DNA from 2 places in the Kitasatospora sp. NPDC088861 genome. Region 2 is predicted to be linked to the other one. Evidence: riboswitches for the same ligand, from Rfam matches in the RefSeq annotation. Region 2 holds a riboswitch; the other holds the start of a gene.
The links. Region 2 has a riboswitch for cobalamin ahead of ACIP37_RS30550 (ABC transporter substrate-binding protein). Riboswitches for the same ligand answer to the same signal wherever they lie in the genome.

Region 1: it holds a riboswitch for cobalamin, as region 2 does, so the genes downstream of both, ACIP37_RS20235 (peptidase) here and ACIP37_RS30550 (ABC transporter substrate-binding protein) in region 2, are expected to answer to the same signal.

Annotation. Positions count from the first base shown of each region.
Region 1 is NZ_JBIVJF010000011.1:106,608-112,024, forward strand. It holds gene ACIP37_RS20220 (hypothetical protein) at 1-527, shown strand, start outside; gene ACIP37_RS20225 (hypothetical protein) at 843-1,238, shown strand; gene ACIP37_RS20230 (flagellar hook-length control protein FliK) at 1,418-1,897, opposite strand; gene ACIP37_RS20235 (peptidase) at 1,917-2,990, opposite strand; cobalamin riboswitch at 3,090-3,211, opposite strand; gene ACIP37_RS20240 (enoyl-CoA hydratase) at 3,298-4,074, opposite strand; gene mmsB (3-hydroxyisobutyrate dehydrogenase) at 4,071-4,988, opposite strand; gene ACIP37_RS20250 (enoyl-CoA hydratase/isomerase family protein) at 4,985-5,417, opposite strand, start outside.
Region 2 is NZ_JBIVJF010000026.1:35,970-41,386, reverse strand. It holds gene tkt (transketolase) at 1-2,168, opposite strand, end outside; cobalamin riboswitch at 2,718-2,923, shown strand; gene ACIP37_RS30550 (ABC transporter substrate-binding protein) at 3,045-3,989, shown strand; gene ACIP37_RS30545 (iron chelate uptake ABC transporter family permease subunit) at 3,986-5,065, shown strand; gene ACIP37_RS30540 (ABC transporter ATP-binding protein) at 5,107-5,417, shown strand, end outside.

The sequences.
Region 1 (5,417 bases), on a different contig from region 2:
GCACCGGCAAGAGCCCCGTCGACTTCCTGATCGCCCAGCAGTTCAAGCCCGGCGGCGGCTTCAAGTACCTGCCCACCGACACCACCCCCTCCCCCTACGCCTCCGTCGACGGCCTGCGCGCCGTCGCCGGCGCCGGCTTCACCGCCACCCCGCCGACCCCGACCACCACCGGCGAGCCCGCCTGGGCCGCCGCCACCGCCTTCGTCCCCGGCACCGCCGCCAAGCTCGCGCTGGTCATCGACGACGGCACCGGCGCGCTCAAGGTCTGCGCCGCCACCCTCACCCCGACCGGCACCACCGCGACCCTCGGCGACGTCCTCGACGCGGCCGCCGGCGCCGCCCCGAGCGGCTGCGTCACCTCGGTCGCCCCGTCCACCGGCGGCGACACCGTCACCGCGATCAACGGCACGGCCAACAGCGGCTCCTCCACCTGGCAGGTCAGCCTGGACGGCACCACCGCCACCGGCGCCACCCGGGCCACCACCGTCCACCTCGGCGACACCGTCTCGCTCCGCTACGGCAACTGATCCGGAGACCCTGGCCGTCCTGGACGCCGGGTACGAGCCAAGCCACGAAAGCGACGAACTGACCTGCCGTCAGCTCTCCGGTGCACGGAGCGGCCTCCACCGGGCCCACCGGCGGGCCGAGCCCGCACCACCCGACGCCGGCGCCCCAGGCCACCCTCTTCGCGACCCGACGGTCCCCCAACTCGCGGTCCGCCTGGGGGACTTCTGGGGAACGGGACCTGGCCGGTTTGCAGCCTGGACTGCGCGGTCGAGGTGCGGTTTGCTCATCACCGACCAGCCCTACAGGAGGGCCGGGAGGAATCGGGGAATCACATCATGACCCGTTCGATCAAGGCGCTCGCCGCACTCGCTCTGGCCGGGGCATCCGTCGTCGGCGTGACGTCGCTGGCGTCCGCCGACCCGAACCCGTCCAACATCGGTTCCTCCCCGCAGTGGGTCCGGCTGAGCACCAGCCACTCCGCGGGCGTCTACACCGCCGCCGACGCGGGGTCCGGCAAGTACAACAACATCACCCTCGCGCCGGGCGACTCGGCCTGGGCGGACTGTTGGGTGGCCGGCGGGAACGTCGGCAATGACGGCGACGTCTGGTACCACACCACGTGGGTGTACCAGTACGGTGTGGTCACCCCCTCGGGGTCCTCCTGGACGTTCGCACCCTACGTGGACGGCGCGGCGATGTTCCACAACGTGCCCGGCCTGCCCCACTGCTGAACCACCCGATGACCCACAGCGGCCCCGCGCACCGACCCCGGCGCGCGGGGCCGCTCGCACAGCTGCTGACCGAACAGCTCGCCCGGCGGCGCCGAACGTCCCGCACCGTCTGAACTCTGAACCGCCGGTGCCCCGGCCCCCCTTCCGGAGGGGCCGGGGCACCGGGGTGTCTCCGGAGGTCAGGGCGCGGTGACGCCCGGCTGGGCGCCGGCGCCGAAGGACCAGCCCTCGACGTCGCCGGGCGCCGGGTTGTAGCTGCCCGCGCCGAGGTTGCTGTACGACCAGGGGCCGCCGTGCTGGGCGTGCCAGTACGACCAGTAGGCGCTGCCGGTGGGGTTGGCGCAGGTCGTCGGCAGGGCGTTGATGGTGCAGACGAAGCCCGGGTAGCGCGGGTGGAAGGTGTACGCGAACCCGGCGCCGGTCAGCGCGGCCAGGCCGCTGGCCGGGTCGCCGGGTGCGCAGCCGGTCTGGATGCCACCGCCGACGGCGGTGAAGTCGACCACGACGGTGACGCCGGTGGTGCCGTCGCAGGCGGCGGCCCGCGCCTGCGGGGCCTGGACGACGGAGGCGCCGAGCAGTCCGGCGGTGAGGGCAGCGGCGGCGGCGATCGACCCGAGGGTGCGGCGGGCCGGGCGCGCGGGCGCCATGGTGTCGGTCATCGGAGCTCTCCTCGCGGGGTCAGCGGGTGGTCGCCGGGCAGGCCGGCACGGGCGCGTCCGGGCGGGCACCGGCGGCGGAGAGGGTGGCCAGCGGGGTGCCCGCGAGGCCGAGGACGGCCTGCGCCGTGGCCCGGGCGCCGGTGGCCGGGTTGAAGCCGGTCGCGTCGTAGGCGACCGCCCCGCGCACGCCCGGGTCCGTGGCGCAGCCCTGCTGGAGCTTGACCAGGCTGCTCCAGCCCTTGAGGCCGGCCCCGAAGCGTCCGCCGGCCAGCAGCGCCTGCGTGGCGAGGCCGGTGGTGTTGGCGTTGGACGCGGCGGCCCCGGCGGCCGAGAAGCCGCCGTCGGCGTTCTGGTGGGCAGTCAGCCAGCCGAGTCCGGCGTCGGCCTTGGCGGTGCGGCCGGTCGCGGCGAGGGCCTGGGCGGCGAGCGCGGTGGCGTCCGGGTCGCTGGCGCAGGTGGCCTGGCCGAAGGCGACCGGGTACCCGCCGTCCGCGCACTGGCTGTTGGCGAGGAAGTCGACGGCCGTCGCCGGGGCCCCACCGGCCGTGCGGTGCAGGGCGATCACGGCCAGGGACTGGCCGAAGGCGTTGCTGTAGTCGCCCCACTGCGAGCGGTCGGAGAACCGGCCCTCGGCGGTCTGGAGCGAGCGCAGGCGGGCCGGCAGGTCGACGCCGCCGAAGGCCGTCGGGTTCCCGCCGCGCACCTCGACGGCGAGCAGCAGCTTGGCGGTCGCGCCCGCGTAGGCCTCGGTGGTGCCGTCGCCGAGGTAGCCGCTGATGACCTCGGGCTTGGCCAGCCAGGCGGTGGCCTTCGTGGCGGCCTGGTCGGAGCTGTGCGAGGCGGCGAAGGCCAGCACGGCGTCGATGGTCAGGCCCTGGTCGGGGTAGGCGGTCCCGTTGAAGACGGACTCGAAGTGGTCGCCGTCGACGAGTTGGCGGGCGAGCCAGCCGCCCGCGGCGGCGTCGGGGCGGACCGTCGGGGACGAAGTCGCGGCGGCAGGTGCCGCGTGGGCGGCAGCGGCCGCCGGGAGGACGGTGGCGAGGGCGAGCGCGGGTATCGCGAAGAGGCGCAGGGGGCGTCGGAACGAGGACACGGTGGGCCTTTCCGGGCCCGCACGCAGGGGCCCGGAGGACGGCGGCAACAAGCCGGGCAGCCCTCGGAGCTCCGGCCCGCAGACCACGACGGGAGGAGGGGACGACACACCTCCGCCGCCGGGTACTCGGGCTCGCCGCCGACATCGGATCGGCGGCCTACCGTTGCGGGTCAGCGCCGGATTCGAACCGGACTTCCCCCAGCGGCGGAGTCACAACATGACGGCCCATCATGGCGAGACGGAGAAGTCCCGGTCAAGGGATCGTCCGCCGCATCGCGCCACATCGCGCCGCGAACCGCTCGGACCGTCAGCGGTGAAGGAACTCCGGTGGGCGCTTCTCGGCGAAGGCCGCCATGCCCTCCTTCTGGTCCGCCGTGGCGAACGTGGCGTGGAACAGTCGCCGTTCGAAGCGGACGCCCTCGGCGAGCGTGGTCTCGTACGAGCGGTTGACGCTCTCCTTGAGCATGACGGCCGCCGGGGTGGACATCGCCGCGATCGTCTCGGCCACCGCCAGGGCCTCGGCCTGCAGTTGGCCCGCCGGGACGATGCGGGAGACCAGGCCGGCCCGCTCGGCCTCCTCGGCGCCCATCATCCGGCCGGTCAGACAGAGTTCCATCGCCTTCGCCTTGCCGACCGCCCGGGTCAGCCGCTGCGAGCCGCCGATGCCGGGGATCACGCCGAGCTTGATCTCCGGCTGCCCGAACTTCGCGGTGTCCGCCGCCAGGAGGACGTCGCACAGCATCGCCAGCTCGCAGCCGCCGCCCAGCGCGTAGCCCGCCACCGCCGCCACCACCGGCTTGCGCAGCGCGGCGAAGCGGTCCCAGGCGGCGAACCAGTCGCCGAGGTAGGCGTCGACGAAGTCGAGCGACTGCATCTCCTTGATGTCGGCGCCGGCCGCGAAGGCCTTCTCGGAGCCGGTGATCACCAGCGCGCCGATCTCCGGGTCACGGTCGAACTCCGTTGCCGCCTGCACGACTTCGTTCATCAGCAGGGTGTTGAGCGCGTTCAGCACCTTGGGCCGGTCGAGCGTGATCAGCCCCACCCGGCCCTTGCGCTCGACCAGGATCGTCTCGTAGCCGGTCACTTGCCGTCCTCCCGCAGGGTGGTGATGATCGCCGAGAAGTCCAGGCCGGCGCCCCCGTCGGCCTGAGCGAAGTCCGCGTACAGCTGTGCCGCCCTGCGTCCGAGGTCCGTGGGCAGGCCCGCGGCGTCGGCGGCCCCGGCGGCGAGTCCGAGGTCCTTGGCCATCAGGGCGGCGGCGAACCCGGCCGCGTAGTCGCGGTTGGCCGGGCTGGTCGGCACCGGCCCGGGGACGGGGCAGTTGGTGGTGAGCGCCCAGCACTGGCCGGAGGCGGTCGAGGCGACGTCGTAGAGGGCCTGGTGGCTGAGCCCGAGGCTCTCTCCGAGCACGAAGGCCTCGCTGACCGCGATCATCGAGATGCCCAGGATCATGTTGTTGCAGATCTTCGCGGCCTGCCCCGCTCCGGGGGATCCGCAGTGCACGACCTTGCGGCCCATCGCCTCCAGCACCGGTCGGGCCGCCTCGAAGTCCGGCTCGGCGGCTCCGACCATGAAGGTGAGGCTCGCGGCCGTGGCACCGACCACCCCGCCGGAGACCGGCGCGTCCACTGCCCGGTGCCCGGCGGTCACGGCCAGGTCGTGCGCCGCCCGGGCGTCCGCGACGTCGATCGTGGAGCAGTCGACGAAGAGCGTTCCCGGGCGGGCGGCGGGCAGCAGGTCCGCGTAGGCGGCCAGCACGTGCCGGCCGGCCGGCAGCATGCTGATGACGACGTCGGCCTCCCGCACCGCCTCGGTCGCGGACCGCGCCGGACGGACGCCGCCCTCCTCCGCCCGCCGCAGCGCCTCGGGTGCCAGGTCGTAGCCGGTCACGGTGTGCCCGGCCTCGGCGAGGTTGGCGGCCATCGGGCCGCCCATGTTGCCGAGGCCGATGAATCCGATGACTCCGTTGAATCCGTTGACTCCGTTGCGGCGGGTCACCAGCGCTCCAGGGGTGTGGTGGGGGCCAGGCCGAGTTCCCGGTCGCCGAGCGGGGCGAAGTAGCGGGCCACCGCGGCGGGCTCGACGGCGCTCAGCGTCGACGGGTTCCACCGCGGGGAACGGTCCTTGTCGATCACCTGGGCGCGGATCCCCTCGGCCAGGTCCGGTGTGGAGAGCGCCGCGCAGGAGGTCCGGTACTCCTGGTCGAGGACGGCCTCCAGCGGGCCGAGGGTACGGGCCCGGCGCAGCGCCGCCAGGGTGGCCTTCACGGCGGCGGGCGAGTTGGCGGCGATCCGGTCCGCGGCCTCCTTGGCCTCCGGTTCGCCGCTGTCCCGCAGGCGGTCGAGGATCTCCTCCACGGTGCCGGCCCCGTAGCAGCGGTCGATCCACGCCCGCCGGCCGTCCAGCACGCCGGCCGGTGCGGGCCCG
Region 2 (5,417 bases):
TGGCCGCCGGGACGCGGTGCCCGCCGGGTGTCGAGGATGCTGTCGCGGGCGGCTGCGGCGACCGCCTGGGGGGTGATGCCGAACTCGGTGTACAGGCGCTGGTAGTCGGCGGACGCGCCGTAGTGCTCCAGGCTGACGATCCGTCCGGCGTCGCCCACCATCTCCCGCCAGCCCTGTCCGATGGCGGCCTCGACGCTCACCCGAGCCCGTACGTCCAGGGGCAGGACCTGGTCCTGGTAGTCCTGGGGCTGGGCGGCGAACCACTCCCGGCAGGGCATCGACACCACCCGCACCGCGAGTCCCCCGGCCGCCAGCAGGGTGCGGGCCTCCAGGGCGAGGTGCACCTCGGAGCCCGTCGCGATGAGGATGACGTCCGGCGTCGCGCCGCCCGGAGCCTCGGCCAGGACGTACCCGCCCCGAGCCGCTTCCCGTGCGGGGGCGAACTCGCCGCTGTCGCGGTCGAGGACGGGCAGGTTCTGGCGACTGAGGACCAGTCCGGCCGGGCGGTCGCGGTGTTCGAGGATGGTGCGCCAGCACGCGGTGGTTTCGTTGGCGTCGGCTGGGCGCACGACGTCCAGACCGGGGATGGCACGCAGTGCGGCCAGGTGTTCGACGGGCTGGTGGGTGGGGCCGTCCTCGCCCAGGCCGATGGAGTCGTGGGTCCAGACGTACGTGACCGGCAGTCGCATCAGAGCGGCCAGCCGGACGGCGGGGCGCATGTAGTCGGAGAAGGTCAGGAACGTGCCGCCGTAGGGGCGGGTCAGACCCTGCAGGGCGATGCCGTTGAGGATCGCGCCCATGGCGTGTTCACGGATGCCGAAGTGCAGGGTGCGCCCGTAGGGGCCGCCCTTCCAGTTCTTTGTCTGGCGGTCGGTGGGGACGAAGGACGGCTGGCCGACCATGGTGGTGATGTTGCTGCCGGCCAGGTCGGCGGAGCCGCCCCACAGCTCGGGCAGGACCGGGGCCAGTGCGGTGAGGACCTCGCCCGAGGCGGCGCGGGTGGCCATGCCCTTGGCGTCGGGGGGAAAGGTCGGCAGGACGTCCGCCCAACCGTCGGGCAGCCGCTGCTCCCGCAGTCGGTCCAGCAGGACGGCGCGCTCGGGGTTCGCCGTGCGCCAGGCCGCGAACCTCTCGTCCCACTCGGCGTGCACCTGCCGGCCGCGGTCGGCGGCCTCGCGTGTGCGGCCCAGGACGTCCTCCTCGACGATGAAGTGCTCTTCGGGGTCGAAGCCCAGCAGCCGCTTGGTGGCGGCGACCTCGTCCTCGCCCAGCGCGGATCCGTGGGCCTTGCCGCTGTCCTGCTTGGTCGGGGCGGGCCAGCCGATCACGGTGCGCAGCATGATCAGCGAAGGGCGGCCGGTCTCCTGCCGGGCGGCGCGGGTGGCCGCCAGGAGCACGTCGACGTCCTCGACGTAGCGGCCGGTGCGCGTCCAGTCCACGGTCTGCACGTGCCAGCCGTAGGCGGCGTAGCGGGCCGGGACGTCCTCGCTGAAGGAGATGTCGGTGTCGTCCTCGATGGAGATGTGGTTGGAGTCGTAGAAGACGATGAGGTCGCCGAGTTCCTGGTGCCCTGCCAGGGAGGCGGCCTCGCCGGTGACGCCTTCCATCATGTCTCCGTCGGAGGCGATCACGTAGACGTGATGGTCGAAGAGGCTGGTGCCCGCTTCGGCGTCCGGGTCGAGGAGACCACGTTCGCGGCGGGCGGCCATCGCCATGCCCACCGCGCTGGCCAGGCCCTGGCCCAGCGGGCCGGTGGTGATCTCCACGCCGGGGGTGTGCCGGTGTTCGGGGTGCCCGGGGGTGGCGGAGCCCCAGGTCCGGTAAGCCTGCAGGTCCGAGAGTTCCAGGCCGTAGCCGGCCAGGTAGAGCTGGATGTAGAGGGTCAGGCTGGAGTGGCCGCAGGAGAGCACGAAGCGGTCCCGTCCCAGCCACCGGTCGTCGCCGGGGTCGTGGCGCATGACGTTCTGGAACAGCAGGTACGCCAGTGGGGCCAGGCTCATCGCGGTGCCCGGATGGCCGTTGCCGACCTTCTGCACCGCGTCGGCGGCCAGCAGCCGCACGGTGTCCACCGCCCGCGCGTCGACCTCGTCCCACCCTGTCCGCCCTGCCACCGGATCCGCGAGGGATTCGTCGCGCCGCGCGGTAGCGTCGTTCTGGTCGTTCGCCATGCCGTTGCTCCTTCGTCTCGGCTTGTCGTCCATCGTTCCTCCGGCACTGGGCGGGCACGACCGCCGGGCCGTCGCCCGCGTGATTGCTGGTGATGTACGAACTATCCCCAGGGGTGGCGCTCTGTCCGGCACGACACACCCTTTCGGTGAGCCGCTCCGCCTCGTCGCTTGCCCCCGAAGTGGGGGAACACACCCCTGACCACCCGTCGCAGGTCCGCGGGAGGGCGTGCGCGGGCCCCCCTTCGACGGCCCGGTGCCTCCGCCGCCGAGCAGGGTCGGTGACGGCATGCTCGATCCGCTCGACGCCGACGACCAGCCGCGTCTCCGCCCGCCGGCCGAGTGGCGGCGCCCTACTTCCCCGTCACGTGCCCGGACGAGGTCCTGGACCACCACCTGCGGCACTACGCCGTCGAGTTCAGGAACTGGATCGTCGCCGCCGCCCGCACCTGAGACCCCCGACCGGGCCCCGTGGCCGATCCCTCCCGCAACCCCGGGAACGGTCCAGACGATCATCCCACGGGCTGGCCAGCACCGACCTGACCACGCCTGATACCTTGCCATCGCCGTGGTGTACGGGAAACCGGTCTGAGTCCGGTGCGGCCCTCGCCACTGTTGCCGCGGAGTTCCGCGGCCCTCGCTGACCGGCTTTTCCAGCGGTCAGGGCCACTGGGCGGGTTGGAAGAGCCGTCCGGGAAGGTCGGCCGCGGCGCGTTGATGCGGAAGCCAGGAGACCGGCCACGGCGCTACATGTTCCACGAGGGTTTTGGAGAACACGTGCCCAGCGGTCTGCCGTATCCGTTCCGTTCCATATGTTCCGTACGTCCCACAGGTCCGATACGTGTCGGCCGGGCGGTCGCGGCCTTCCTGTTCATCGGCATGCTCGGAGCTTGCACGGGCGCCCCCGCGCCCACCACGTCCGGCGGGACGACCGGAACTGCCGCGCCGGTCAGCGTCGACAATTGCGGGACCACCGTGACGGTCGGCGCGCCGCCCGACCGGCTGGTGACGCTCAACGAGGGTGCCACCGAGGTGGCCCTGGCCCTCGACCTGCAGTCCCGCATGGCCGGTACCGCCTACCTCGACGATTCCATCCCGGAGAAGTGGAAGGCTGCCTACGACTCCGTCCCGGTGCTCTCCAAGGACTACCCGACGAAGGAGAAGCTCCTCGCGGCCCGTCCCGACTTCCTGTACGCCTCCTACTCCAGCGCGTTCACCGACAAGGTCGCGGGCACCCGGGGGGAACTGCGCGGCCAGGGCATCCCGTCGTACCTGTCCCCGTTCGGCTGCTCGGACAAGAGCCAGGTGCCGCCGACGACCTGGCAGGCGGTGTGGGGCGAACTGAACGACGTCGCCAAGGTCTTCGGTGTCACGGAGCGGGCCGCCGCGATCCAGCAGCAACAGGAGCAGCAGCTGGCCGAGTTCACGGCGACGGCCGCGGGCAAGGGCTTGAAGGTCCTGTGGTACGACTCGGACACCAAGGCGCCGTTCGTCGGGGCCGGCCACGGCGGACCTCAACTCGTTCTCGATGCCGTGGGCGCCCGCAACGTCTTCGGGGACCTGTCCGGTGGCTGGCAGAACGTGAGCTGGGAGAAGGTCGTCGCGGCGGACCCGGACGCCATCGTGGTCGCGGACGCCGGCTGGGACACGGCCCAGTCCAAGATCGACTACTTGGAGAACGACCCGGTGCTGAGCAAGCTCACCGCCGTACAGCGCAAGGCTTTCGTGGTGGTGCCGTTCTCGGAGTCGACTCCCGGCGTGCTGCTCGCCGACGGTGCCGCCCGGGTGTCCGCGGGACTGGGCCGACTGCACCCGGGTTCATGACCGCGCCCCACCCCGCCGTCGCGCGGCCCCCTGGTCCGGGCCGCGCGACGGCGGCCCTGGCCATCGGTGCGGCCCTGCTCCTGGCCACCGTGCTCCTCGGCCTCGCCGTGGGCTCGCAACACGAGCCGGTCCGGACGGTGATCGACGTCGTGGTGCGCCGTCTCGGGCTGGGCAACCCGCACGTGACGCTGCTGGACGACCAGATCGTCTGGCAGTTGCGGCTGCCCCGGGTTCTGGGAGCGGCTGCCACCGGCGCCGGCCTCGCGGTCTGCGGTGCGGTGTTGCAGACGCTGACCGGGAACGACCTGGCCGATCCCTTCCTGCTCGGGATCTCGGACGGAGCCGCCGCCGGCGCGGTCACCGTGATCGTCCTCGGCGTCGGCGTGTCCGGCGCCGTGGGCACCGGCGCGGTGTCCACGGCGGCCTTCGCCGGTGCCCTGCTAGCCGCCGTCGTCGTCCTGGCACTGGCCGGCGCGCGCACCCGGTCGCTACCGACCACCCGGACCGTGCTCGCCGGCATCGCGGTGGGACAGATGTGCGGGGCCTACACCTCGTTCGTCGTGCTGGTCCTCGGGGACCGCAACGCGGCGCGCGGTGTCATGGAGTGGACGCTGGGCTCGGTCGCCGGCGTGCGGTGGCCCACCGCCGTCTTCCTGACCGCGGTCGCGCTGGCCGGTGTCACGGTCCTGGCCTCCTCGGCCCGCGACCTGGACGCCTTCGCGTTCGGCGAGACCGCCGCCCGCTCCCTCGGCGTCCACGTCGAGCGCACCCGTTGGGTCCTCGTCGCCACCGCCGCGCTGGTAACCGCGTGCCTGGTCGCCCACACCGGCGTCATCGGGTTCCTCGGCCTGGTCGTACCGCATGTCGTCCGTCTCGTCTGCGGCCCGCGCCACGCCCTCCTGCTGCCCGTGTCGGCACTGGTGGGCGCTTCCCTCCTGGTGGGCAGCGACATCGTGGCGCGCTCGGTCCTCCCCGACCGGGAGATCCCCGTCGGCGTCATCACGGCCGGGCTCGGAGCGCCCTTCTTCGCCTGGCTGCTGTGGCGCCAGGGGCGGGCCGACGGGAGGGGGCAGTGACGGTGACGCCCCCCGCCGAGCTGCGCACGGAGGGACTTCGTGTGAGCATCGGCGGAGCCACGCTGCTGGACGCGGTCTCGCTCGCGTTCGCCCCCGGCCGGATCACGGGCCTGCTCGGACCCAACGGCGCCGGGAAGACCACCTTGCTGCGCGCGGTCGCCGGACTGACCCGGCCGAGCGAGGGTCGGGTCCTCCTGGACGGAGAGGATCTCCACGCACTCACGGCCCGCCGACGAGCACGACAGGTGGCCTTCATGGAGCAGCAGGCGGACACCCGGCTGTCGCTGCCGGTCCGTCAGGTCATCGATCTCGGCCGCACGCCGCACCGCAGCCGCTGGCCCGTGCCGGCGAA